DNA from 4 places in the Nocardiopsis sp. TRM 82005 genome. Region 2 is predicted to be linked to each of the others. Evidence: riboswitches for the same ligand, from Rfam matches in the RefSeq annotation. Region 2 holds a riboswitch; each other region holds the start of a gene.

Region 1 (5,441 bases), on a different contig from region 2:
TTCCCGCGCCGGCGTGGTAGGCGACGACGTCGGCTCCGGTGATGAGCCCGGCCGCCTTGAGGGTGATCAGCTCGGGGTCGCCGGGACCGACCCCGACACCGTGGAAACGACCGGTCATTCCTCCTCCTTGGCGAGTGCGTTGAGGGCCGAGGAGGTCATCGCGGAGCCCCCGCGGCGGCCACGGGTGGTCACGTAGGGGACGTCGACGCCGTGTCGGCCCGCGAATTCCGTCAGCGCCTGCTTGGACTCGGCGGCGCCGACGAAGCCGACCGGGCAGCCGACGATCGCAGCCGGGCGCGGGGCGCCGTCGACCAGCATTTCCAGCAGATGGAAGAGGGCGGTGGGCGCGTTGCCGACGGCGACCACCGCGCCGTCGAGCAGCGGCTCCCACAGGGAGACCGCGGCCGCGGTGCGGGTGGTGCCCCACTCCCGGGCGAGGTCGGGGACCCGCTCGTCGCCGAGGAGGCAGAGCACCTCGTTGCCGCTCGGCAGGCGGTTCCTGGTCACGCCAGCGGCCACCATGCGCGCGTCGCACAGGACCGGCGCACCGGCCCGGAGGGCGGCCCGTGCCGCGGGGACCAGATCGGGGTGGACGGCCAGGTCGTCGGCGAGGTCTACCTGGCCGGTGCCGTGGATCATCCGGACGGCGAGCCGCTCCGCGTTGGCGGGCAGGTGCCCCAGCCGGGCCTCACGCCGGATGATGGCGAAGGAGTCGGCGTAGATCGCGGGCCCGTCGTCGACGTACTCATAGTGCCGGTTCGGCCGGCTCGGGACGGTCACTGTGTCTCTCCGGGGATGAGGATGCCACGCCACGGCGTGACGACGAGCTCGCGGGATCCGGAGGTGAGCGCCTCCTCGGCGAGCGCTTCGGCGGCGGGGCGGTCCAGTCCGTCGTCGGGTACGGGAACGTGCCGTCCGCCCTCGGGCAGCGGACCGTACGGCAGCGGCGGCGCGGGGGCCGGTAGTCGCGGGTCCGGTGGCGCCGGTTCGATCAGCGGCGACGGGAGTTCGGCGACGTGCCACGGCGCGGCGGGACCGTCTCCGCGCCGCTCCAGGAACTCGTCGGCCAGTCCTACGAGCGAGGCGGCGGCCCCGCCGAGCGGCGTCAACGGGCCCCAGCCCTCCCCGATCCTCAGCTGGGCGACCTGCTCGTCGAGGGCGACGAGGCCCAGGTCGCAGGAGCGGTCGAGCATGTCACCGCGTCCGTCGTCCAGGACGAACAGGAAGCGCCCGGGAAGGGCGGCTCGGTGCGGCTCGGCACACAGCAGCCCGTCCAGGTCGGTGGCGAGGGGGCGCAGGTCCACCCTCCCGCCCGTCGCCCGCCATCGCTCCGGGGGACGCTCCGCGCCAGACGAAGCTTCCACCCTCAAACGAGAGCCACCGGCCCCAGCCCACTTGCCCGTCGCCCGCCATCGCTCCGGGGGACGCTCCGCGCCAGACGAAGCTTCCACCCTCAAAGGAGAGCCTCCGGCTCCGGCCCACTTGCCCGTCAGGCCCGTGCACGGGGAGGCCATCACGTTGCGGACCAGTTCGTGGGTGAGCGAGGGCAGCAGACCGGTCCCCTCAAGGGCCCGGAGCACCTCGGGGGGCAACCGCCCGTCACGTCCGGGCAGGGCGCGCAGCTGCACGTTGGCCCGGCCGGTGACATGGATCCGGCCGACGCCGTACTCGTCGGCCACGGCGGCCAGGGCCCGCAGCGAGCGGGCGGGAAGCCGGCCGCCGACGAGCCGGAGACGGACCAGCAGCCCGTCCTCGGCGGGCCAGGGACGCAGGGCGCCGGGGCAGCGGTCGCGCCGGGTTCGAGGGGCGGAGGGCGGGGGTTCCGTCGGGGACATGCGAGTCCTTCGGGTCAGGGACCCGTTCGCGGGGTCCGCGGATGACCTGGCGGCCCGTCACCGCCAGTGCCAGCAGGTCTTCGGACTCGGGTTCGACCGGTACGGAGCGCCTTCCCGGAGCGGTGCTCCAGTGGCTGTCCCGGGAACCGCGTTCCCGGGGCGTGCCCGCCCGTCACCCTCACCGCTGCGCGTCAGTCCCGGAGTCTCACCGGGTTCCCTGCCCCACGAGGTGGAGTTCGACTGGCTCGACGAGGGTAATACCTCGCTCATCACCGGTCTGAGCCAGGGTCCCCACCGGCCTGCGAGAAGGCACGGCTGGAGCGGGCCGTGGTGCCTTGCCGCGGTCACTCACGGTAGGTCTCCACGGCCCGCCCCGATGGCCACCGCACGACTTCTGAACGTGCCCGCAGGCCCCCGTCTACGAACTGCGGCCGGAGCCCCAGGGAACGGTCGGCTGGAGCACGGCCTCGGTCAGGGCCTGGGAGCGCAGATGGGTGACCTTCTGGTACTCGGGGTCGGCGACCATGCGGCTGAACGTCTCCCGGTCGGGGTAGCGAACGAGCAGTACCGCGTCCCAGTCCTGCCCGTCCTCGGCGACCAGGGGCGCCGCACCGTCACCGGCGTAGAGGAGTTCGGCTCCGTACTTCTTCAGGAAGCGAGCCGTCTGCCGCGAGTACTCCTCGTACGAGGAACGACCGTCCGGAGCGAAGCGCAGCAGGTTGAGCATGACGAAGGGACCGCCCGGGTCATCCTTCAACATGCCCGCGAGAGCGGATCCTGAGGGGTCGACGGCCATTGGTGACTCCTTGTGTGGTCGAGGGGTGTGAGAAGCGTGGGCGCACCACGGACGCCATGGTAACCGACTGGTCGGTATGCACTATTGGCGGGCCTGCCCGCGGCCTCGTCGCGATGGCCCGCCCACCCCGGTTCCATCAAAAATCCTGCATACCGCTTTCCTACCATTCCCTTTCCCCTGGGTGCGAAAACGATATCCAATCCGCCACGGATGCGCAGGTGACAGAGCCACTACCCAGCCCCGAGGGACTCCTGGCGAGGGCTGGACTCCCACGTCCAGGAAAACGAAACCTAGATCAAACTATTGACCATTTGTACATATCTGCGTAAATCTGAGTGTGCCAAGACCAGCCCCTGTCCCCCCACACCGCAGGAGGACTCTTGACCCCGTACCGCCAGCGGAGGCTCCGCCACCGCGCACCGCTCGCCGCACTGCTCGCCGGAGCACTACTCGGAACCTCGATGGTCGCGCCCGCCTCCCCCGCGGCGGCGCAGCCCTCGCAGGCGAACTGCTCGTCCAACACCGGGGACACCGGCGGCCGGTCGTGGACCGACCACGCCGAGCTGGAACGCGAGCTGCGGACCCTCCAACGCCAGCGCGGCGACGTACTGGCGGTCGAGGAGATCGGCCGCTCCCACCAGGGGCGCGGGATCTGGTCCGCGCGCGTGGGCACCGGACCGCAGACCGTGCTGGTCACCAGCGAGATCCACGGCAACGAGAAGACCGGCACAGAGGCGCTGCTCAACCTGCTGCGCACCATGAGCGCCAGAACTCCCCGGGCTCAACGGCTGCGCGAGGACGTCACCCTGGTCGCGGTGCCGCAGATGAACCCCGACGCCAGCGAACTGGACCGGCGCGGCAACGACCGCGGCTGGGACGACGTCGTGGCCGACTTCCCCCAGCTGGAGGGGGCGCAGCCCCCGTGGAACTACTACACCCGGTCCCTACAGGGAGACGACTACTCCGAGCGCCCCGGGTTCGACGTCAACCGCGACTTCAACCCGGACCTGTCCTACGTGCCCGAACCCGACGACTTCCCGGGGCGGTCCAGCGAGCCCGGCTGGTACATCCACCCCGAGTCCCAGACGGTCCGCGACCTCTACGTGGACCTCACCGAGGAGCGGGGCGGGGTGGACGTCTACATCGACCTGCACCACCAGGGGCCGTGCTACGAGGAGGAGGAAGGCGGGGAGTGGGTGAACCTGTCCGTCTCCGCCGACTTCGTCCCGGACCCGGGCACCCCCGAGGGTGAGAAGTACTCCGAGTACGCCGACCTCTACGACTTCGACCTCTCCCGCCAGGTCAACCTCGCGGTGTACGACGAGCTGAACTCCTACGGCAGCTCGGGGTTCGACAACATCACGCTGTACCCGCAGGACCTCGACCTTCCCGGGACGGCGCTGGGCTCCTTCTCCCTGAACGGCAGCGGCGCGATGCTGTTCGAGGTGCGCGGGCAGACCCAGAGCTGGGGAGCCCGCCAGCGCGGCCAGCTCGTCAAGACGGTCGAGCGCGGCCTGGAGTCGGTGGTCGAAGGCCTCGCCGACGGCTCATTGCACGACCTCGACCCGGAGCGCTACCACACCATCCCCGGGCGCTAGGTGTACTGACCACAGAGGTTAGGTACAGCTAGGGCGTGCGCGGCGGACACTCCCCGGCACTGACCACGTGATGCGGCGGGGCCGACGGCCGGATCGGCCCCGCCGTTGCACACACCCTCGCTGAGGAGTGTGTGCCGATCACGCGATCGGTCCCCGTCGCACGCACGCGTCCCTGGGGACTCGTGCGCCGGTGGAACCGGCGCCCCGAAGCCGTGTCCCCCTCGAAGGCCGCCCGCGGAGGCAGTTCACCGAGGATCACCAGAAGGCGTCCGTACCATGTCCTGAGGGTCCCCCACCACCCCCTCGCCCGCGCTCTGCTGGCCTTCTTCCTCGCTCTGGCCGCCTCCCACCTGGCCGTCCAGCTGTTCGGCCTCGCCTCTTGGTCGCGGCCGACGCGGGTCCTGCTCATGCCGGCCCCGGCACTGAGGGTGTTCGCGGCCACGGACCGGCCCCCGTCTGGTGAGGCTGGCGCTGATCGCCCTGGTCTTCTCCTGGCTCGGCGGCTCCCTTCCCGCACTGGCCGACGGCGACACCGCGTTCCTGCTGATGGTGGGCGGTTTCCTGGTCACACAGGTGGTGTACGTGTTCGCCTTCTGGCCGTACCGGACCGAGAGCGTGCTCCGCCACCGCCGGTGGCTGCTGGTGCCCTACCTCGGTTTCGTGTCCGCCCTGGTGTGGGTGTGTGCCCCGCACGCCCACGGTCTGCTGGTCCCCGTCCTGCTGTACGGGCTGGTGCTAGCGCTGATGGCGGTCCTGGCCACGGGGGCCAACGCCTGGACGGCGGCAGGTGGAGCGCTGTTCCTGATCTGCGACGCCCTCATCGCCCTGCGGTCCTTCGTCCCTGGCTTCGACGAGGCACAGATGTTCGACGCCCACTGCACCGACGCCGCGTCGGGCGCCCCCGCCCGAGCGGGGCGTCGTGTACACGGACGCACCCGCGATCGACCTCACGGTCTTCCACGGCACGTGAGGCTGTGGCGATCGCCCGTGAGCGGCGACCACAGGCCCGGTTCTCAGAGGGCGTCGGCTCCGGACAGGGCACGGGCCAGGTCGGCCGGGGCACCGTGCCCCCGCTGCGCGACGCGGCGCAGCCGCTCCGGATGTCCCCGGCCGCGGCTGAGCGCGCACACCGCCGCCAGCCGGTCGGGCCCGTGGGCCTCGGAGACGGCCAGGCCGGCGAACCGCTCGGCGGTCGCATCGTTCAGACCGGTC
Region 2 (5,441 bases):
CACGCAAAACCATACAGACTTGGCTAGGCTGTGCCCCGGTCATGGACATGACCCCAGAGACAACAGGGAAGGGAGGCGGTGTGAGTGGATCGCTGCGCGTTGTTCGTTGACGCGGGATACCTTCTCGCGGACGGCGCGATGGCCGTACACGGAACCCGCAACCGGGACTCCGTCTCCTGGGATTACACCGGTCTCGTCCAGTTCCTCAACGAGGTTGCGCGGGACCGCACCGGTCTGCCGCTCCTGCGCTGCTACTGGTACGAAGCCGTCGCCGACGACCGGCGGACCCAGGAACAGGACGGCATCGCCGATATCCCCGGCATCAAGTTCCGTGCCGCGCGTATAAGGCCGGGCCGTCGCGAGGGCGTGGAGAGCTACGTCCAACGGGACCTCACCACGCTGGCCCGCACCGGCGTCCTGTGCGACGCCGTCCTGGTCAGCGGTGACGAGGACATGGCCTCCGTCGTCGCGGACGTACAGGACATGGGTGTGCGCGTCACCGTCGTGCACATCTCCGTCGAGGGGAACTGGACCATCTCCCGCGCCCTGCGCCGGGAGTGCGACGACCTCATCGAGATCGGCGCGGGACACCTGCGCCCGCACGTCAACCTGCTCTCCAGCGGCGGCTCCGCCCAGGAGACGGCGGCCAAGACCACCACACCGTTCGCCAACGGCCGCGCCCGTTCCGCGCCCGAGACACCGAGGCAGCCTGTCGCGGCCGAGCCCGGAGGGAACCGGGCCGAACCGGCGGCATCCTCGGCCGCGGGTCTGGAGGCGATGTTCGCCGGGACCGGAGGGCAGCCCGCTCCTCAGGGCAATGCCATGGACCAGCTGCGCGCCATGCGCCGGAGCCTCGCCCAGCAGCGCGGCGGCGACCACCTGGTCGGGCCCGGTGCGGAAGGTCAGCAGCACGGCGCCATCGACGCGAACGGGTTCCCCTCCGGGGGGCAGGCCCCGCCGAACATGGGCGGCAACGGTGCCTATCCCGGCGCCCCGATGACCGGGGGGCACCCGGCACAGAACGGCCAGGGAGGCTATCCCCCCACCGGGGGCCACCAGTCGATGCGCGGTGCCGACCAGGCGGGTTACGGACTGCCCTCAAGACCGGCACACGGGCAGGGACAGGCCATGACCGGGCCGCAGCAGTCCTTCGCGAGCGGAACGGGGCCTCAGCAGTCCTTCAACGGCGGAACCGGGCCGCAGCAGTCCTTCGCGCACGAGACCGGGGCCCAGTACTCGTTCGCCCCGGACGCGCAACACGGGCAGCCGGGGCACACACCACCACAGAGAAGCGGCCCACCACAGGACCCAAGGTTCGGCGCGGGAGACAACTCCGGCTTCGGAGGTACGTCCGAAACAAACCCTACCTATGGGACCAGTACGGAAACTGACACCGCCCACCGCGGTGGGGCGGCTCCCTCCTACGAGGGGCCGCCGCCTACTGGTCCCGAGAACGCCGGCCGGTTCGGCGCCGGCGACTACCAGGAACTGCGTCCCACTCCTGGATATCCCCAGCAGATGCGCTCCTCCGCGCATACCGTTGACGAAGCGGTGCATGTTGCGCACAAAGAAGGGAACGACTTCGCGGAGTCGATCGCTCGCGAGGCGCCCGCCCTGTGGGTCGAGGCCGTCCTCGCCCGCAGGCCCCGGATGCCCTCCGACCTGGAGGCGCGTCTGCTTCAGGGCTCCTCGCTGCCGGTCGACCACCTGTTGCGTGACGAGGTCCGGGACGGACTGCGCCAGGGGTTCTGGCAGGCACTGGAGCGCGCCAGACCCTGACCTGAGCTTGGGAGTGCGAGTAGGGGATGGGGGCGATGCGGTTGACCCACGTGACGACGGCAGAACTCGACAGTTTGGAGTTCCACGCCGTCCGGTCCGGTGAGCATGGGCCGGTTGCAGCCCAACTCCTGGACCTGGCCAACCGGGTCGATGCCGGAAGTGAGATCTCCCGCGCGGAGCTGTTCGTGCGCGCGGGAGAGCAGTGGGAGATCGCCCAGGAGTTCGAGCGCGCCTGCGCGGCCTACCAGCGGGCGATCGACGACGGCGGGCCCACGGTGATCGACGCGCGCGCCCTCAGCGCCGGGGCCCTGATGCAGCTGAACGAGGCGGAACAGGCCTACGCCCACCTCAAGCGCCTGGACGCGGAGGAGCTCCCGGGCCTACAGACCTACATCCACGTCGCCGAGGCGCTGTACGCCCACGACGACCTGGAGGGCGCCGAGCGGTGGGCGACGGCCGGCGCGGACCGCTTCCTCGACCTGGCCTCCTCCCCCTACGTCCACGACCTGCTGATGGAGCTGCTGCGGATCCGTTTCCGCATCCGCGTCGATCTGGGGCTGGGCGAGGACGTCCTTGACCGGCTGCTCGACGGGGAGTGATCTCCCACCGTGAGAAGACGGTGACGCACGTGACACGTGGTTGCGTGCGCTTCCCGGTGGCCTGGCCGGGCGGGGCCCACCGGAGGGGGATCCGCGGAGCGGACGGGCCCGCTGAGCGGTCTCCGGAGCCGTCGCGGCCATCGCCGCGCGCCGCCGCAAGGCGGTGCCCGCCGGAGCGGCCACGGCGGTGTCGACGGCGCTGCTGCTGGTGTACTGGGAACTGATGGCCCGTCACTTCGACGAGAGCCGGCAGCGGATCGGCGAACCCGGTCCCGGGACCTGAGGACCCCTCTGGGACGGTCCTTCGCCGGAGCCCTCCGGGCCGGGGCGGAATCTGACGAGTGAGCTTTCCGACGTCCGCCGGGGACATGTGACACGCCCGGGCCGACCATCCCCGCGAACCGCCCGTGCGGGCCCGAGGCGGCGGCCGGCGGACCGGGTACGCCAGGTTCCGCGGTCGCCCCGGACCGCCGTGCGCAGGTGTTCCGGGCCGTGCGGAGGGCACGTCGGAAGCGCTCCGGGTACGGGCGGTCCCGGTGACGTTCTAGGCTGTGTCGAGTCGCCCCCGGAGCTGGCTCCGACCAGGTGTCACGCCTTCGGTGAGCAGGTGCGCGCCTCCCCCTCATACCACGCCCGGAGCGCGTGTTCGGCAGCCGTCGAAGAACCTGAGAAATCAGTGACACGCCATCATCTTGCGGTGTTCCAAGCTGACATCCCCTAGATGTAGTATCTCTCCCGCTGGTGGTTCACCCCTGGGTGAGGCAAGAGGGAACCCGGTGCGAATCCGGGGCTGCCCCGCAGCGGTGAGTGGAGACGAGGACGCCACAGGCGCCGGGAACCCCCGAGGACATCCCGGAGCGGTGACCTCCACGAGCCCGAGGACCTGCCACTGGTGCGCACGTGAGCGTGTGCCGACGACGGGGCCTTCGAGGGTGAGCCGCCGCGATCCACCGGTTGACGACCGTCCGCACCCAGTGCGCCGGTCCACCGGTGGGAGCCGTGCACCTTGCTTCTCGGTCCCCTCCCCGCCGGGACTCTTCTATTGAGGTTGGAGCCGCTGTATGACCCTTGACGTCGAAGCCGTGCCCGCGTCCGTTCGGTCCGAGCAGACCAACGACGGCAGCCCCCCTGCCGCCGCCGACCGGATCGAGCACGTCGTAACCGAGGCCTGCGCGCGGCTTACCGGTGTTTCGGCGGAAAAGGTCCTCACCGAGGCCCGTCGCGGCTTCTACCCCGGAATCCCCGACTCCGAGGTGGAGCTGGCCCTGGTCATGGCTGCCCGCAGCTTCGTGGAGGTGGACCCCGACTACTCGTACGTGGCCGCCCGTCTGCTGCTGGACACGCTGCGCCGTGAGGCCCTCACCTTCATCAGCGGCGCCCCCGACACCGCCAGCCAGTCCGAGATGGGTGAGCGCTACGCCTCCTACCTCGCCGCCTACGTCAGCCGTGGCATCGACCTCGGCCAGCTCGACCCCGCGCTGGCCGGGTACGACCTGGACCGCCTGGGCGCCGCTCTGCACCCCGAGCGCGACGAGCAGTTCACCTTCCTGGGCATCCAGACCCTCTACGACCGCTACTTCCTGCACAGCGACGAGGTCCGCTACGAGCTGCCGCAGGCGTTCTTCATGCGCGTGGCCATGGGTCTGGCCCTCGACGAGGACGACCGCGAGGCCCGCGCCATCGAGTTCTACGAGCTGCTGTCCTCGTTCGACTTCATGGCCTCCACGCCCACCCTGTTCAACTCGGGCACCGTGCGGGCGCAGCTGTCCTCCTGCTTCCTCACCACCACCGGCGACGACCTGCACGCCATCTTCCACGGCATCAGCAACAACGCGATGCTGTCCAAGTACTCCGGCGGCCTCGGCAACGACTGGACCCCGGTGCGCGGCCTGGGCTCGCACATCCGCGGCACCAACGGCAAGAGCCAGGGCGTCGTCCCGTTCCTGAAGATCGCCAACGACACCGCCGTCGCGGTCAACCAGTGTTTCGCTCCCGACACCCCGGTCTACACGGCTGACGGCTGCAAGCCCATCTCCGAGATCGGTGTCGGGGACCTGGTCCTCGGGCACAGCGGTAACTACCGCGAGGTCACCGACGTCATGATGTACGACCAGGTCGATCCCATGGTGGAGGTGAACATCAAGCACTCCCTTGAGAGCCTGAAGGTCACCTCTGGCCACCCCTTCTACGCCATCCAAGGTGTGCCGCTGGGGCAGTCGAACAGCCGCACGCTGAAGTGGCTCGAGAACGACAAGGTCCGGGCCGAGTGGGTGGAGGCCGAACAGCTGTCTCATGGGGACTACGTCGCCCAGGTCGTGCCCAAGGAGATCGTTCCGGTCGAGGGATTCACCGAGGAGGACGCCCGCCTCTACGGCATCCTCCTGGGCGACGGCCACTTGTCCAAGGACGGGACGCAGTGGGGAGTCTCGGGCAATCCTGAGCTCGACACCCACCTGGACTTCGTGCGCCGCTACCTGGATGCACGCGGCATCCACTACTGGGAGTCCGGCCGGGGTGAAACCTACCTCCAGATCCACTGGGCCTCCGGACGCGGCGTGACCCGGGACGAGACCACCGGCCGCATCACCGGTGCCGGTGAGCCGACCCTTCCGCTCACGGCGGAGGACATCTACGACGGCGAGCACGCGAAGCGCATCTCCCGCAGGTTCAGCCACCTGCCGCACGCCCAGACCCGGGCGATGCTCCAAGGGCTCCTGGAGACCGACGGCGGTGTGTCCCGCGGTGTGGAGATCTACTTCACGAGCACGTCGCGCCCGTTGGCCATGGGCGTCCGCTACCAGCTGTTGCGGCTGGGCGTTCCCGCCGCCGGACAGTACCGCGAGAGGGAGCAGGCGCACACCGGGCGCCGCTCGGACGGCAGCGAGATCTCCTTCTCCGGCACGGTGAAGGCCTTCGACATCCGGGTTCCCGCGGTGGAGGGCATCGCGGAGCTCGTCGGCTGCCGTCCGCTGGTCAAGAGGAACTGGATCGACCACAAGGGCATGGTCTTCACCCGTGTCCGGGACGTCGCCCGAGCCGAGGTCGTCCCCACCGTGTTCGACC
Region 3 (5,441 bases), on a different contig from region 2:
AAGCCGATCGCCCCGGCGGAGCTGACCAGGACCGCGGTGAGCAGGGCGGTGGCGGTCAGGAGCAGCACGCGGGCCCGGACCACCCGGACGCCCAGGTTCGCGGCGGCCTCCTCGCCGAAGGCGAAGGCGTCCAGGGCGGTGGTGTGGGCGAGGCAGACGGCGAGCACGCCGACCAGCACCGCCGTGCACAGGACCACGTCGGTCCATCCGGCGCCGCTGAGGGAGCCGAGCAGCCAGAACAGCACCCCACGCGTGGTCTCGGCGTCCGCCGAGGTCAGCACGGTGAACGAGGTCAGCGCCGAGAACAGCTGCATGGCCGCGACCCCGGACAGCACGACGCGGTCCATGCTCCCGCCCAGGCTGTGGCTGAGCAGCATCACCATCCCGAAGGAGAGCAGCGCCCCGGCGAAGGCCCCCGCAGACAGCGACACCACCCCGGCGCCCCACCCGAGGACGATCACGGCGACAGCTCCGGTGGAGGCACCGGAGGAGACACCGAGCACGAAGGGGTCCGCCAGCGGGTTGCGGAGCAGGGACTGCATGACCGCGCCGCACAGGGCCAGGCCCGCCCCGCACACCGCGGCGAGCAGTGTACGGGGCATGCGCAGGTTCCACACGATGCCCTCCCGCAGCGGTGGCAGGGGGCTCTCACCGAACCCGAGGCGGGAGGCGACCGACCCCCAGACCTCGGCCGTGGCGATGTCGGCGGGGCCGATGGTCACGGTGACCGAGACCGACACGGCCAGTACCGCCAGTCCACTGGAGATGAGCAGCGCGAGACGCGCACCGCTCACTGGGTGAACCCGAGGCCGCGCAGACCGTCGGCGACCCGTTCGGTCCCCTCGACCGTGCGGATCGTCGGGTTCATGGCCTGGCCGCTGAGCAGGATGTACCGTTCCTCCCTCACCGCGGTGAGGTTGCGGGTGGCGGGGTTGGTCTCCAGGAAGTCGATCTTCGCCTCGGCGGTCTCGGCCGTCTGGGACTCGCGGGTCAGGTCGCCGAGCACGATGACGTCGGGGTCGCGGTCGGCGACGGTCTCCCAGTTGATCTGGGGCCACTCGTCGTGGGTGTCGTCGAAGGCGTTCTGCGCGCCGACCGCACGGGTGATGGCGCCCGGGGCGCCGCAGCAGCCGGCGAGGTAGGGCGACTGGGAGTTGGCGAACCAGTACATGAGGGAGGCGTCCGAGGCGTCCAGGCCCTCGGTCGCCGTGTCCACCCGCTGCTCCAGCCCCGCGACGAGCTCCTCCCCGCGCTCCCGCACACCGAAGACCCGGGCCAGGTCGCGGACCTCGCCGTAGACGGTGTCCAGGGTGAGCGGCTCACCGCGGGAGCCGTCCCCTCCGCTCTCGTTGTCCTTGCCCGCGGCGCAGTCGGACGGGGAGACGTACGTGGGCACGCCCAGCTCCTCGAACTGCTCCCGGGTGGCGACGCCGCCCGTGCCGAGCGTGGAGACGAAGGAGGCGGTCACGAAGTCCGGTTCGGCCTCCAGGACCCTCTCGAAGGAGGGGTTGTCGTCGGCCAGCCGCGGGACGCCCGCGTTCTCCTCCTCCAGCCCTTCCATGACCGGGTCGGTCCAGGTGGCGGTGCCCACGAGGCGGTCCGCCAGACCGAGGGAGAGGAGGATCTCGGTACTGCCCTGGTTGAGGGAGACGACTCGCTCCGGCACCGAGTCGGGGGCGACCCGGTGTCCGCAGTTGTCGATGGTGTGGGGGGAGCCGGTGCCGGCGGTGGGCTCCGCCCCGTCGGCCTCCCCGCCCTGGGAGGAGCCGCAGGAGGTGAGCAACAGGGAGGATATGAACAGGAGCGCGGCGGGGCGCGGCGCGTAACGCAGCATGGGGATGCCTTGGATGTCGGGGCTCGAACGCGGAGCCTGGCCTTGGTCGTCCTCCGCGCACTCGACGCGAAGGTGCCAGCAGGTCTTCGGACTCGGGTTCGCCCGGACAGGGTGCCTTCCCAGGCCGCGGCCGCGTCGACGCTCCGGTCGCCGCGGTCTCGCCCCAGTGGCGCAAAGTACCCTGCCCATCCCCCTCACCGCTGCGCGTCAGTTCCGGATTCGCACCGGATTCCCTGACCACGGAACGTGGTACGGCTGGCTCGGGCAGAGTACCAAGGCCCTGCCGGGGCCCTCCGCGGCGGAGAGGTCCGGCGGTGCTCCGCCGGGGCGTGGCTCAGACCGGGTCCGGGGTGTGCCGGCCGATCCAGGCCTGTGTGCGCCGGGGATCGGCCAGGCCGTCCCAGAAGCGCTCGGGGTAGTTGAACCACTCGGTGAACTCGTCGGCCAGGGAGGGGTTCCGGCCCAGTTCCCCGAGGAACCCCAGGAAGTCCTCGGGCAGGGTCTCCAGGTTCTCCATGAGCAGGTTGGTGGTGCGTGACGCCGACAGGACACGGTCCTGCCTGCGCCGGTCGACGTGCTCGACGAAACGGCGGTCGAGGACGTCCTGCCGGACGATCTCCTCGGCGAGCACCCACGCGGCGTGGGAGGCCATGTTGGCCCCCTGCCCGAGCAGGGGGTCCACGGTCACGTGTGCGTCGCCGAGGGCGAGCACGACGGTGCCGTCGTCCAGCACGGTGTGCGTGCGGCGCACCACCGGGGTGACCGCGCCCTGGACGATGCCGCGCGGCCCGTCCAGGGGAGCGAACTCCGCCGGATCGATCCGTTCGAAACATGCCGGATAGTGCTCACGGAGCAGGCCCAGGGCGAGATCCCGGTAGGCGTTCGGGTCGTCCTCGTAGGGCGTGGCGGCCAGGGCCTCCAGATCAGAGCCGTAGTGGTTCTCGATGACCAGGGACATGACCTGGCCGCCGTCGGTCCACGTGGGGATCTCGATCATCTCGCCCGCGCCGGGGGAGACGTGGAAGGTCACGTTGGGGGTGGGGTGCTGGGCGATGCCGGTGAACAGGCCGGCGCACAGCGCCCGCCGGGGACGGCTGAAGGGCGAGTGCGCGGGATCCCGGTCGAACATCCGCGCGAACGGGCCGCGTCCGGTGCACACCACGAGCAGGTCGAACCGGGAGGCCAGGGAGGAGACGTCCTCGGGCGAGAGCCGGCCGAGCACGAGCTCCCCGCCACGCTCGGCGAAGTCCTCGGTCAGCCGGGGCTGGTAGATCCGGTAGTCCACGGCCCGGCTGGGAGCGCGGAACACGCCCGCGAAGGCCGCGGGCTCCGGTCCGGGGCCCACGCGGTACTGGTGTCCGGGGTATCCGTACTCCTCCGCCGGCCAGTGGTCCACGCCGAGGGCGCGCTCACGTTCCACGGTCACCGCGTGGTGGGCGACGGTGTTGAGCACCTTGGACCGCCGTTGCTCGTCCGGTGAGCGCTCGGTGAAGAGGGCGACCTCCACCCCGTGCCGCAACAGGTGGAGGCCCAGGTGCAGGCCCGCGGTCCCGGCGCCGATGATGCCGATCCTCTTATTCACGCTTCTCCTGACGGCAGGGGTGTTTCGGAGCCGGGGCGGAACGGGATTCGTGGGGCCTGTCGGGGGCGGGGCCTTTTCCCTCACCGCTGGTGATCGTACTCAACAGGTTACGTCTCGGCCAGGGATGCGCGAGGAATTCGGCGAACGATTTACGGGAGAACGCAAGGGGGCCGAGCAGGACCCGGCTGCGGAGGTAACCCTCGGATCGCGGAGAACACGTTTGTCCGGGGGCGTGCTACCCATGCTCAGGGGGAACGCGTGTCGGAGACCGGGAAAGGCCGATGCTGCGACAGGGGCCGTCAGGGAGAACCGGGTCTGGCCGGTTTCCTTCGGCCTTTGGCCTCCGGTCCAAAGAATACTTGCCATGACTTCACGTCCGTTTCTGCGATCCCATAAGGTTCAGGGATGCGAAACAAGGCATGGCGGCCCTTTTTCGGACATCGGGCGCTGGGGCCCGCCGTACTGGTGACCGGGCTGGCCCTGATCGCCGGATCCGCGGTGTGGCTGACCATGAACGGTGCCGCCGGCATCCGGTACTCGGCCGACCACCACGACACCGTTCCCATGTGGCACCGCTGGGTCCCGGCCCTGGCGGGCCTGGTCCTCGTGCGGCTGGTACCGCCCCGGGAGCCGTCCGCGACGGGAGGCCCCGCGGAACGTGCGTCCCGCGTCCGTGCGGAGGTCCTCCTGGCGTCGGCCGTGCTCTTCGCCGTGGCGCTGCGGCTGGTGGGCGGCGGTGAACCCGCGCACACCGCCCTGAAGCTCACCCTGCTGCTGGCCGTGCCCCTGGTGCTGTTCCGGCTGACACGCGGCGATGACCCGGTCACACGGCCGGTATCCGAGCGGTCCACGGCGCGGTGGCGCTACGGGCCCGCGGTACCGGTGGCCGTCTGGCTCCTCCTCTCCTACACCGGACCGATGGCCGCACCGGCCAGCGACTACGCGGCGAGCGTCGACGCCGTCTCGCTGGTCGTCACCGTGGCCGTGGTGTTCGCCCTCAACAGCCTGCTCGAAGAGGTCTTCTACCGGCGCTGGCTCCAGACCCGGTGGGAGGGCGTGCTGGGCCGCTGGCCCGCCATCGTGCTGGCCTCCCTGCTCTGGGCGGTCTGGCACGTCGGCATCCAGGGCACGGGCCACCTTCCCACCGACCTGGCTTCCGCCCTCGTCAACCAGGGAGTGACGGGACTGTTCCTCGGCTACCTGTGGAGCCGCTACCGGTTGATGTGGCCCGTCCTTGTAGTCCACGGCGCGGTGAACGCGGTCCCGGTCCTGTCGGGGATGCTGTGAGGCCCTGTCGACGGCGGTGGTGACCGCGGGCGGGGCGGTCCTCGCGCCAGGGAGCGCCGCGGGCCGTGCGAAGCGCGAAGGGCCGGCCGGCTCCCGCGTTCGCGAACTCCCGGATGGAGGAGGGGCCGTCCCGTGGCGTAGGATCTGCGGTCCGAACGCACAGAGGACCGTACGCGGTGTGGGGAGGACGCGCCCGGGATGGCCGCCAAGAAGAAGAGCAAGTCGGGACGTCGCGCAGGTCGGGGCAAGGGCGCGAACGACATTCGACGGGGGCCGACGAGGGACCCCGGGCCGACCGGGAGCGTCGGGTGCTACTTCATCCTCGCGTCCATGCTCGTCATCGGCCTGGTCGTCGTGCTTCTGGAACTGTTCGGCTGACACGGCCGGGCGCGGGTACGCGGCGGTTCGGGACGCGACACGAGAGGGCGCATCCATGGAAGAAGTGATCGGACTCCTCGCCTTGGCCTTCGGGCTGTTCGCCGCCACGGGAGCGGTGCACCACGTCAGGAACTCCACCGTGGGCGGGGCCCTGGGGAGGAACGTCCTGATCGGCCTGAGGACGAAGGCCACCCTCGCCTCGGACCGGGCCTGGAGCGAGGGACACCTGGCGGCGGTCCCCTGGCTGACGGCCACCGTGCGCGTCGGGTACACCGCCGGAGCGGTCACGGTCGTGTCCGTCCCCGCGGCCATGGCGGTCGAGGCCCTCCTCCCCCTCACCTGGATCGCCGCCGTCGCGGG
Region 4 (5,441 bases), on a different contig from region 2:
GGTAGCTGACCACTCCCATGAGCAAGGGGGCCGTGGCGTTTCGCCGCGGCCCCCTACCCGTGCCGCCCTCCTCCAGACGGGCCGTGCGTCTCCCTAGAGGCCGGCGCGCACCCGGCGGGCCGCCTCCACCATGTTGCGCAGGGCCTGCTCGACCTCGGCGTAGCCGCGCGTCTTGAGGCCGCAGTCCGGGTTGACCCACAGGTTCCCGGCGTCGATGTGGGCGACCGCCAGCCGCAACGCCCCCTCGACCTCCTCCACCGAGGGCACCCGCGGGGAGTGGATGTCGTACACGCCCGGGCCGATCCCCCGCTTGTAACCGCGGCTGCCGAGGTCGCGTACCAGTTCCATGCGCGAGCGGGCGGCCTCCACACTGGTGACGTCGGCGTCCAGGGCCTCGATCCCGTCGACGATCAGCCCGAACTCCGAGTAACACATGTGCGTGTGGATGTTCGTGGACGGTGACACCCCGGAGGTGGCCAGGCGGAAGGCGTTCACCGCCCAGTCCAGGTACTCCCGGCGCCGCTCCCCGCGCAGCGGCAGCAGCTCGCGCAGGGCCGCCTCATCCACCTGGATGTGGCGGATCCCGGCGCGTTCCAGGTCAGCGACCTCATCGCGCAGCGCAAGGCCCACCTGGAGCGCGGTCTCGCCCAGCGGCTGGTCGGTGCGTACGAACGACCAGGCGAGCATGGTCACCGGACCGGTGAGCATCCCCTTGACCGGCTTGTCGGTGCGCGACTGGGCGTAGGTGATCCACTCGACCGTCATGGGTTCGGGGCGCGAGACGTCGCCGAACAGGATCGGCGGACGCACACACCGCGAACCGTAGGACTGCACCCAGCCGTTCTCGGTGGTGGCGTAGCCCTCCAGCTGCTCGGCGAAGTACTGGACCATGTCGTTGCGCTCGGGCTCGCCGTGCACGAGCACGTCCAGGCCGATCTCCTCCTGAAGCGCGACGACCCGGTCGATCTCCTCGCGTAGGAGTTGCTTGTAGGCGTCCTCAGCCAGCTCTCCCCTGCGGTACGCGGCCCGGGCGCGGCGCAGTTCCGGGGTCTGCGGGAACGAACCGATGGTGGTCGTGGTGAGCGGGGTGTCCGTGGGTGCGCCGCGGTCCTGGGGGCGCTGGTAGGCATCCGGGCCCAGGGCGTCGAGGCGGGCGCGCACGCGGGCGTCGGTGAAGGCCGGGTCGCGGGCATCGCCCTCTTCGGCGTACTCAGCCTCGGCGCCCTCGGACAGCACGCGGCCGAGCAGGGCCGCCTCTCCCGCCTTCTGCTTGGCGAAGGCCAGGGCCCCGCGCAACTCCGGAGCCAAGGAGGTCTCGGCGTCCAGGTCCAGGGGCACGTGCAGCAGCGAGCAGGAGGTGCTCACAGTGAGCTCGTCGGTGAGGGCGAGCAGCGTGCCGAGCGTGGCCACGGCGGCCGGAACGTCGGTGCGCCAGACGTTGCGTCCCTCCACCACGCCAGCGACCAGGCGGGTCCCGCCCAGGCCGGATACCTTCACCAGGTCGTCCACGCCCTCGTCGTCGGTGACCAGGTCCAGGCCGACTGCCTCGACCCGGGAGTCCTTGAGAGCGCGCAGGGCGGGTGCGCCGATGGAACCGAAGTAGGTGGAGACCAGCAGGGCTGGACGGTCGGAGAGGGAGCCCAGGCGCTGGTAGACGCGCTCCAGGCGGCTGATGGCGGCGCGGCCCTCGTCGGTGGCCAGGATCGGCTCGTCCAGCTGGACCTCGGTGGCGCCCTCGGCCCGCAGGTCGCCGAGGAGCCGGGCGTAGGCGTCCAGGAGCTGGTCGAGCAGCTCAATGGGCTCCCATCCCCCGGGAGCGTCGTCGGCGGCCTTGGCCAGCATCAGGAAGGTGAGCGGGCCGACCAGGACCGGACGGGTGTGGAAACCGGCCTCGGCGGCCTCCCGGAACTCGGCGACGGGCTTGTCACCGACCAGGCGGGGGCGGGTGCTCGGCGAGAGCTCGGGGACCAGGTAGTGGTAGTTGGTGTCGAACCACTTGGTCATCTCCAGTGGCGGGGCGCCCTGCTCGCCGCGTGCGAGGGCGAAGTAGCGGCTCAGCTCCTCGTCCCGGCTGTCCGCGGCGGCCGGCGGGGCGAAGCGGGAGGGGACCAGGTCGAACAGGACCGCGGTGTCCAGGACGTGGTCGTAGTAGGAGAAGGTGTTGGACGGGATGTCGTCCACCCCGGCCTCGCGCAGCTGGGTGTAGACGCCCAGGCGCAGGTCGGCTGCGACCGAGTCCAGCTCCTGGGCGGTGGTCCCACCCTTCCAGTAGGACTCACTGGCGCGCTTGAGTTCGCGGTCGGGGCCGATGCGCGGGTAACCGTGCACGGTGGAGCGCACGGAGGAGCGGGGCGCGCCCGGGGAGGCGGGGCCCGTCTTGGGCCTGGGGATCTCGGTCATGAGCTTCTCTCCCTCGTCGAAAGCCGGGTACCGGCCACGAGGCGGGGCGAGGAGCGGGCACGCCGACGGACACGCCATGAGCGTGCACACCTGTCCACCGCCCCCGGCCCTCCCTCGGAGCGCGGGACCACCGGCGGCACGGACGCACCGCCGGGTGGAGGCAGGTCTTCGGACTCGGGGGCGCGGGCGGTGCGGACACCGCTCCTCCTACTGGCCACCGCTTCCCAGTTCCCGACCTTCTCGACCGGGCCACCAGTGCCTGTGGTGACGCTCGTTCCCCCATACCGCTGCGGGGCAGTCCCGGATTCGCACCGGGTTCCCTCTTACGACACCCCCCTACCCCACCGGTACCGTCCGGTTCGCGGGGTGGCGCGTGTACCTTCCACGCCTGCAAGTATAGGGAGCGCCCCCTCCGCCCTTGTATCCGGCGTGCGCCCTCATGCGTCCGGCCAGACAGCGCGAACCCCTGTCACACAGCCGACGTCACACCCGATGTGAAGCGTTACGCGGTGAGCCCTCCCCTGTCGCTCCCCGCGGACGTTCGTCTGACGATGAACGTGGAGATTCCCTCGTGAACAAGCAGTCCCGCCCGACCATGACACCGGACCATCCTCTGATCACGGTCCTGGCTGCGTTTCTGGTCCTGGCGGGGATGGTGTTGCTGGCCGTCCGCCCTTTCGACAGGGCCGAGTCTCCGCCGGCTGACGATGCGTCGGCGTCCTCCGGCGAGGACGAGGCGCCGCCTCCGGCCGAGGGCGGTCCCGACGGGCTGACCGTGGTGGACGCGGCGGACGTTGTGGGCACCGAAGAAGCCGAACTCGCCTACGACGGCGGGATCACCACCTCGGTGACCTACCCGGTCATCCCCAACGCCGAGCCGCTGGAGGATTTCCTGGAGCGCGAGCTCACCGATGAGGTACACGCCTTCGAGGCGGCCAGCCCGGGCGCGGTCTCCTTCGAGGCGGCGTGGAACCTGACCGCGGCGGGCAACGGTCTGGTGGGGGTCCGGATGACGCGGGTCGAGACCGACTCCGAGGGGCCCGAGGAGGGGTACACCACCTACTGGTACGACACCGCCACCGCGGAGCACCACCCCTCCGCCGCGCTGATCGCCGGGCAGGAGGAGCTGGAAGAGCTCAACAGACTGGTGCGCGAGGCGGTGGAGGGCGGGGACGGCGCCGCGGACCCGGACATCATCCATCCGATCCGCTCCCTGTACGACTCGATGGGGTTCAACCCCGACGGGGACCTGGTGGTGGAGTTCGACGCCGGACAGGTCGCCCCCGTGTCGGAGGGCCGCACGCACGCGGTCATCGACGCCGAGGACTCCGGGGAACTGCTGTCGGAGCTGGGCGCGCGCGTGCGTGACACCGCGACCGTGGGTGTTGAGGACTTCGTGATCCCCGCCCCGCCCCAGGCCGACAAGGACGGCCAGGAGGACGGGGACGGTCCCATGCCCGGAGAGCTGCCCGTGGTCGACGACGGCGTCGGCTGCTCCGGCCCCGACACCAAGTGCGTGGCGCTGACCTACGACGACGGGCCCGGCGGACGTACCCCCGAACTGCTGGACGTCCTGGCCGAGTACGACGCGCGGGCCACGTTCTTCGTCACCGGATACCCGGTCATGGAGCACCCGCACACGGTGCGGCGCGCCTACGCCGAGGGACACGAGCTGGCCAACCACACCCTGAACCACCCCGACCTGGCCGGCCTGAGCTCGGGCCGGGCGCGCTCGGACCTGGACACCGTGCAGGCGTTGGTGTACCGCGAGACGGGGCACACCATGAATCTGATGCGCCCGCCGTACGGCTCCACCGACGACGGTGTGGCGTCGGTGACCGCGGACATGGGGCTGGCCCAGATCCTGTGGAGCGTGGACACCAACGACTGGAAGGACCGGAAGGCCCCCGTGGTCTCCGACCGGACGCTGGACGGCGCTTCGGACGGGGCCATCATCCTCATGCACGACATCCACGGCACCACCATCGACGCCGCCCGCACGATCGTCGGGGAGTTGGACGCGCGCGGGTACACCATGGTCACCGTTTCCCAGATGCTCGGAACCACGACCCCCGGTGAGGTCTACGTCGACGGGGTTCCCGACCTCCCCGACACGTCCGCCTAGGGATGCGGTGTCGGAGCGTCGGACGGGAGACGATGGCGAAGGAACCCGTGAGTGAGCAAGATGGTGCTGGAAGCAGCGGGGACAACTTGTGGGACACGCATCCTGCCCTGTGAGCGTGACCACATGTGGTCACGCTCACAGGAGGGGTGACGGCGTCACTTATGTTGCTCCCAGCAGCCGCGTTGGCACCTGCTTAGGGATGAGGGAGTCCGGTGTTGTCGTCGACCCGAGTTCATCCGAACGAAGCCGTCCGGTGCCCGAGGGGCGGAGGGCACGGACCGTGGGAGCACAGACCGTGGTGGCCCGCGGCCGTACTGATGATACTGGTTCTGCCGTTGGCGGCCTGTGACGTCCAGGAGACCGCCTCGGAGGCCGACGATCCGGAGCTGATCACGGTCCTGCTGGACGAGCCGGGCGATGAGATCGCCGAGTGGCGCGGTGAGGCGAGCGACTTCGGGGACCACCCGTACCAGCCGGAAGGCTTGGAGATCGACGTCTCCTATCCACGGTTCGAGGGGGCCGAGGCCTTCGCCGAAGGACTGGCCGCACAGGTGGACCAGGAGGTGCGGGACTTCCGCGGCGCCAGCCGGAACCCGATGCACCTGGACATCGAGTGGGAGGTGGCCGCCGCGGGGAACGGCGTGCTGGGCGTGCGCCTGGTGCGGACCGAGGAGGACTACCACGGACTGCGCCAGGGCTACGGGACGTACTGGTACGACGCGTCCACCGGCCACACCGCGTACGCGACGGAGCTGCTGGCCGACGACGCGGCTCTGGAGAAGCTCAACGGGATCGTGCGCGAGGCGTTCGCCGACGAGGAGGACGTGGACGTGGAGGGCCTGCATCCGGTGATGCGCACGTACGACTCGATGGGGTTCAACACTGACGGGGACCTGGTCGTGGAGTTCGACGACGG

The links. A riboswitch is a leader RNA that binds a small molecule or an ion and turns the genes downstream of it on or off. The one in region 2 is predicted to bind cobalamin.
Region 1: another riboswitch for cobalamin. It lies ahead of AC0T5L_RS05930 (nitrite reductase); the one in region 2 lies ahead of AC0T5L_RS17065 (ribonucleoside-diphosphate reductase subunit alpha).
Region 3: another riboswitch for cobalamin. It lies ahead of AC0T5L_RS06010 (ABC transporter substrate-binding protein); the one in region 2 lies ahead of AC0T5L_RS17065 (ribonucleoside-diphosphate reductase subunit alpha).
Region 4: another riboswitch for cobalamin. It lies ahead of metE (5-methyltetrahydropteroyltriglutamate--homocysteine S-methyltransferase); the one in region 2 lies ahead of AC0T5L_RS17065 (ribonucleoside-diphosphate reductase subunit alpha).

The regions. Positions count from the first base shown of each region.
Region 1 covers NZ_JBWDTQ010000008.1:14,481-19,921, reverse strand. The annotation lists gene AC0T5L_RS05940 (precorrin-2 C(20)-methyltransferase) at 1-118, opposite strand, end outside; gene AC0T5L_RS05935 (precorrin-8X methylmutase) at 115-780, opposite strand; gene AC0T5L_RS05930 (nitrite reductase) at 777-1,835, opposite strand; cobalamin riboswitch at 1,890-2,095, opposite strand; gene AC0T5L_RS05925 (DUF1330 domain-containing protein) at 2,254-2,631, opposite strand; gene AC0T5L_RS05920 (M14 family zinc carboxypeptidase) at 3,012-4,229, shown strand; partial or broken gene AC0T5L_RS05915 (lysoplasmalogenase family protein) at 4,689-5,030, shown strand; gene AC0T5L_RS05910 (SMI1/KNR4 family protein) at 5,243-5,441, opposite strand, start outside.
Region 2 covers NZ_JBWDTQ010000020.1:154,829-160,269, reverse strand. The annotation lists gene AC0T5L_RS17075 (NYN domain-containing protein) at 85-1,779, shown strand; gene AC0T5L_RS17070 (hypothetical protein) at 1,806-2,378, shown strand; cobalamin riboswitch at 3,104-3,283, shown strand; gene AC0T5L_RS17065 (ribonucleoside-diphosphate reductase subunit alpha) at 3,440-5,441, shown strand, end outside.
Region 3 covers NZ_JBWDTQ010000008.1:38,569-44,009, forward strand. The annotation lists gene AC0T5L_RS06005 (FecCD family ABC transporter permease) at 1-794, opposite strand, end outside; gene AC0T5L_RS06010 (ABC transporter substrate-binding protein) at 791-1,834, opposite strand; cobalamin riboswitch at 1,895-2,109, opposite strand; gene styA (styrene monooxygenase subunit StyA) at 2,169-3,416, opposite strand; gene AC0T5L_RS06020 (lysostaphin resistance A-like protein) at 3,822-4,703, shown strand; gene AC0T5L_RS06025 (hypothetical protein) at 4,902-5,081, shown strand; gene AC0T5L_RS06030 (hypothetical protein) at 5,137-5,441, shown strand, end outside.
Region 4 covers NZ_JBWDTQ010000016.1:32,667-38,107, reverse strand. The annotation lists gene AC0T5L_RS12720 (DUF3558 domain-containing protein) at 1-9, shown strand, start outside; gene metE (5-methyltetrahydropteroyltriglutamate--homocysteine S-methyltransferase) at 94-2,400, opposite strand; cobalamin riboswitch at 2,543-2,751, opposite strand; gene AC0T5L_RS12710 (polysaccharide deacetylase family protein) at 2,996-4,525, shown strand; gene AC0T5L_RS12705 (polysaccharide deacetylase family protein) at 4,741-5,441, shown strand, end outside.